DNA from 2 places in the Micromonospora sp. NPDC050784 genome. Region 2 is predicted to be linked to the other one. Evidence: riboswitches for the same ligand, from Rfam matches in the RefSeq annotation. Region 2 holds a riboswitch; the other holds the start of a gene.
The links. A riboswitch is a leader RNA that binds a small molecule or an ion and turns the genes downstream of it on or off. The one in region 2 is predicted to bind S-adenosylmethionine.
Positions count from the first base shown of each region.

Region 1 (2,387 bases), on a different contig from region 2:
CTGGTGCTGGTCTTCACCGCCGTGGCGTTCCTGATCACGATCGTCTTCGAGGCCAGCGTCGACGCGCAGGGCGGCGCGTACGCCACCGGGGTCCTGGTGTTGATCACCTCAGCGGCGACGGCGGTGACGCTCGCCGTGCGACGGCAGCGTCAGCGCGGCCGCACCATCGCGTTCGGAGTCATCGCGGTGATCTTCGTCTACACCACGCTGGCGAACGTGGTGGAGCGTCCGGACGGCGTCAAGATCGCGGCCTGTTTCATCGGCGGGATCATCCTGGTGTCGGTGCTGTCCCGGCTGATGCGGGCCTACGAGCTGCGCGTCGACCACGTCGAGCTGGACCCGACCGCGGCCCGGCTGATCGACGAACGCGCCGGACGACGGATCCGTCTCATCGCGCACGAACCCGACCGGCGTGACGCGGCGGAGTACCACGCCAAGCTGGCGCAGACCATGGCGGACAACGACTTCCCCGGCGACGGCGACGTCATCTTCGTCGAGGTCAAGGTCACCGACCCGTCCGACTTCGAGACCGGGCTGCTGGTCCGCGGCAGCGTGGTCGACGGCCGCTTCCCGGTGCTCAGCCTGGCCAGCTCGTCGGTGCCCACCGCGCTCGCCGCCCTGCTGCTGGAGATCCGCGACCGCAGCCGTCGGCGCCCCCACATCTACTTCGAGTGGTCCGAGGGCGGCCCGGTTCGCAACTTCCTGCGCTACCTCGCGTTCGGGCAGGGCGCCATCGCCTCGGTGACCCGGGAGATCCTGCGCCGCCAGGAGCCCGACCCGCACCGTCGACCGCATGTGCACGCCGGCTGACGTGCGGGCGGGCAGCTCGTCGCGCACGGTGAGCGTGGTCATAACGACTGGACGACCCACCCGTTGGTGCTGCTAGCCTCGGCGCAGGTCATGAGTGCCAGCGCGAAGCCCCGGCTCGCTGGCCGGCAACCCTCCTCCGCGGTGGGGTGCCCCGGGTGAAGACCAGGCACCGGCACGACGTCGGTGCAAGCGTGGCCTGGCACCCAGGTCAGCACAGACCCGGGAGAACCATGCGCATCCTCAGCACCGCCCCACCGACCGACGTCGCGGACTCCCGCACCGGTCGACCCTCGCCTGCCCTGACCCGGCGACGGCACGTGGACATGATGCGAATGTGCAGCGCCGCCTGTCGTCGCGGCACCGCGCTCTAGCACAGCCCTTCCCGAAACCCTTTCCACCGGTACGCCCTCGGGCGTTCCGTCGGTGGCGCACGCCCGTGCGCGCCGAGACACCACCCTTCGGAGACGCCCGTGCGATTCCTTCCTGCCCTGACCCGCGCCGCCGCCCTGGGCGCGGCCACGATCCTGGCCGCCACCGCCCTCACCGCCTGCGGCGACGACAGCTCGTCCGACGCCACCGCCAACCCGTACGGCCTGGCCCAGCCGGGCGTGCTGCGCGCCGGCACACTGACCGACGCCCCGCCGAACGTGTACCTCAAGGACGGAAAATTCACCGGCTTCGACAACGACCTGCTGACCGCCGTGGCCGGCAAGCTCGGCCTCACCGTCGAGTTCGTCGGCACCGACTTCTCCGCGCTGCTCAGCCAGGTCAACAACCACAAGTTCGACGTCGGCAGCTCCTCGATCACCATCACCGAGGCACGCAAGAAGACCGTCGACTTCGGCAACGGCTACGACTTCGGCTACTTCGGCCTGGACGTCCCGGCCGGCTCGCCGATCACCAGCTTCGACCAGCTCGCCGGCAAGCGGGTCGTGGTGGTGCAGGGCACCGTCCAGGACGACTACGCCACCGGCAAGCAGCTCAACCCGGTGCGGGTGCCGGACTACAACGGCGCGATCAACCAGCTCAAGGCGGGCACCGCCGACGCCTGGATCGCCCCGGCGGAGATCGGCGAGAAGTCGGCCACCGACAGCAACGGCAAGATCACCGTGGCGGCCAAGCAGCTCAGCCCGGCACCGACCGCCTACGCCGTGGCCAAGGGCAGCGACAAGCTGCGCGAGGCGCTGAACAAGGGTCTCGACGAGGTCATCGCCGATGGCACCTGGAGCCGGTTGCAGGCGCAGTACTACCCGGGCCGGCCGATCCCGGCGGACTTCACCCCGGGCAGCGGCACGGTGCCGGTCCCGTCCGCGTCCGCGTCGGCGTCGGCGTCGGCGTCGGCGTCGGCGTCGGCGTCCGCGTCCGCGTCGGCCGCGTCCTGAACCGGTGACGAGCGAGCGGGGCGGTAGGAGGAGCGACCGATGGATCCGTTGAGCACCCTGTGGGAGACCTTCTTCGACTGGGACGCGATGCGCGAGGCGCTGCCCGAGATGCTGACCGTCGGGTTGCCCAACACGCTGATCCTGGCGGTCTCCGCCGCCCTGCTCGGCTCGGTCCTGGGCCTGCTGCTGGCCGTC
Region 1 is NZ_JBITGG010000022.1:47,578-49,964, forward strand. Features, by position in the region: gene ACIBD9_RS26025 (amino acid transporter) at 1-810, shown strand, start outside; SAM riboswitch class IV at 897-1,008, shown strand; gene ACIBD9_RS26030 (ABC transporter substrate-binding protein) at 1,281-2,192, shown strand; gene ACIBD9_RS26035 (amino acid ABC transporter permease) at 2,232-2,387, shown strand, end outside.
Region 1: it holds a riboswitch for S-adenosylmethionine, as region 2 does, so the genes downstream of both, ACIBD9_RS26030 (ABC transporter substrate-binding protein) here and thrC (threonine synthase) in region 2, are expected to answer to the same signal.

Region 2 (2,387 bases):
TCGTCGACGGAAGTACGGTCGGCGCCGTCGAACGACGCGATGGTGATGCTCATGCCGGTGAGCGTGCACCTCGGAAAAGCGATCGGGCCAGCGAATTAATCGCTGGCCCGATCGAACGTGGTCGGGAGGGGCACTCGCACAACGCCTCCGGCGTTGGGTCGCAAGAACTTCAAAAGTCTTCGGCGAAATGCCCTCCCGCACGGAGCATCTTGCGCCGTCCGGTTCCTGCCGTCAAGTCCGTAGCGGCGGGTTTTCCACACTCACAGCGAAAACCCAGTTACCGACTGATCCACTCGGCCCTCGGGGTCAGCCGAGGAGGCCGGCGTCGCGGGCGGCGCGCAGCGAAGGCTTGATGTGGTGGGTCGGCCCGACCTGACCGGCCACCGCGTCGATCGTCTTCAGACCCTCGCCGGTGTTGAAAACGACGGTCTCGACCGTCGGGTCGAGCCGACCGGACTCGGCCAGCTTGCGCAGCACGGCCACGGTCACCCCACCCGCGGTCTCCGCGAAGACCCCGGTGGTCCGGGCCAGGTCGCGGATGCCCGCACGGATCTCGTCGTCGTCGACGTACTCCATCCAGCCGCCGGTGCGGCGGACCGCCTCCAGGGCGTAGAGGCCGGCCGCCGGGTCGCCGATGTTGAGTGACTTGGCGATGCCGGTGGGCTTGACCGGGATGATCGTGTCGGTCTCGGCGTGCAGGGCGACGGCGATCGGGTTGCAGCCGGCGGACTGCGCGCCGAAGACCTTCCAGCCGCCGGCCGGTGCCTCGACCAGGCCGATCTCCACCAGCTCGGAGAACGCCTTGTCAATCTTGGTGAGCAGCTCGCCGCTGGCCATCGGGATGACCACCTGCGCGGGGATCCGCCAGCCGAGCTGCTCGGCCACCTCGTAGCCGAGGGTCTTGGAGCCCTCCGCGTAGTACGGCCGGACGTTCACGTTGACGAACGCGGTGTCCTCGAATTCGTCGGTCTCCACCAGTTCGCCGCAGAGCCGGTTGACATCGTCGTACGAGCCGTCGATGGCGACCAGCTCGCCGCCGTACACGGCGGTGGTGATGACCTTGCCCTGCTCCAGGTCGCTGGGGATGAAGACCACCGAGGGCACCCCGGCGCGAGCGGCGTGGGCGGCCACCGAGTTGGCCAGGTTGCCGGTCGACGCGCAGGCGAACCGGGTGAAGCCGAGCGCCTTGGCGGCGGTGAGCGCCACCGAGACGACCCGGTCCTTGAACGAGTGGGTGGGGTTGGCGCTGTCGTCCTTGACCCAGAGCGGCGCGGTGATGCCCAACTCGGCGGCGAGGAGCGGGGCCGCCACCAGTGGGGTCAGCCCCGGGTCGAGCGTGACCCGGGTGGCCGGATCCTGACCGGCGGGGAGCAGTGCGGCGTACCGCCAGATGTTGTTCGGGCCGGCCTCGATCTGCTCGCGGGTGACGGTGGCCAGTGCGGCGGTGTCGTAGTCGACTTCCAGCGGGCCGAAACACTCGTAACAGGCGTGCTGGGCGGCGAGCGGGTAGCGGGCCGAACAGGCACGGCAGACCAGGGCGCGGGCGGGGCTGGCAGAGGTGTCAATGCCGGAGGTGACGAGCGTCGACGTCATGTCGAGAGTCCTCTCATCTTTCCCCGCATCGCACGGTGCGGCGGGGACGGAATTGGCACCTGCCCCGCGGGTCGCTCAGCGGTGAGCGCGCGGGGTGGTTGCCGGGGCGTCGTCGGGCCGTATCCCTCAGCCCCTCTGGATGAGGTATTCAGTTGTGCCGTCGAGTCTAGGACAACGCTGTCGGCCGCTGCTACCGCAGATCCCACGGTGTGAGCGAACCGCCGGTATCCCGGCGGGTGGCGTGCGCTGCTGGTCAGCGCCGGCGTCGACGCCCGAGGTAGACCGCGACGGCCCCGAAGACGGCCAGCAGGGCCACGAGAACCCAGCCCGCGGTCGCGATGGCGCCACCCGTGGGCCGGTCACCGCCGGCGAGCAGCCAGACCGCACCCGACACGACGAGAAGCGCGACCACCACGGACACCATGACGACCACGGCGCGCTGCGCGGGGGTCATAGCTGCCGCCTCGGTCGAACGGTGCCGGGCATCGCGGCGCCCGGGTCGGCCAGGATCTCGGCGACCGAGCGGCCGCCGATGGTCAGCGACCCGAGCAGGGCGTTGCGGGCCTGCTCGGCTTCGGCCTCGGCGGCTCGAATCGCATCGCGTACGTGCTCGCCGAGGGTGAGGTTGTCGACGGAACGCCGAGCCTGCGACGTGATCCGTACGTCGAGCAGCTGACCGCCGATCCCGACGGTTGCGATCACCGCGCCGTCGCCGGCCGCACCCTGATAGTGGTCGCCCGTCGGCCGCTCGACGAAATCCGCCGCCGACTCCATCGCGGCGGCGATGTCACGAC
Region 2 is NZ_JBITGG010000001.1:246,344-248,730, forward strand. Features, by position in the region: gene ACIBD9_RS01145 (GNAT family N-acetyltransferase) at 1-53, opposite strand, end outside; gene thrC (threonine synthase) at 307-1,593, opposite strand; SAM riboswitch class I at 1,604-1,739, opposite strand; gene ACIBD9_RS01155 (hypothetical protein) at 1,847-2,047, opposite strand; gene ACIBD9_RS01160 (YbaB/EbfC family nucleoid-associated protein) at 2,044-2,387, opposite strand, start outside.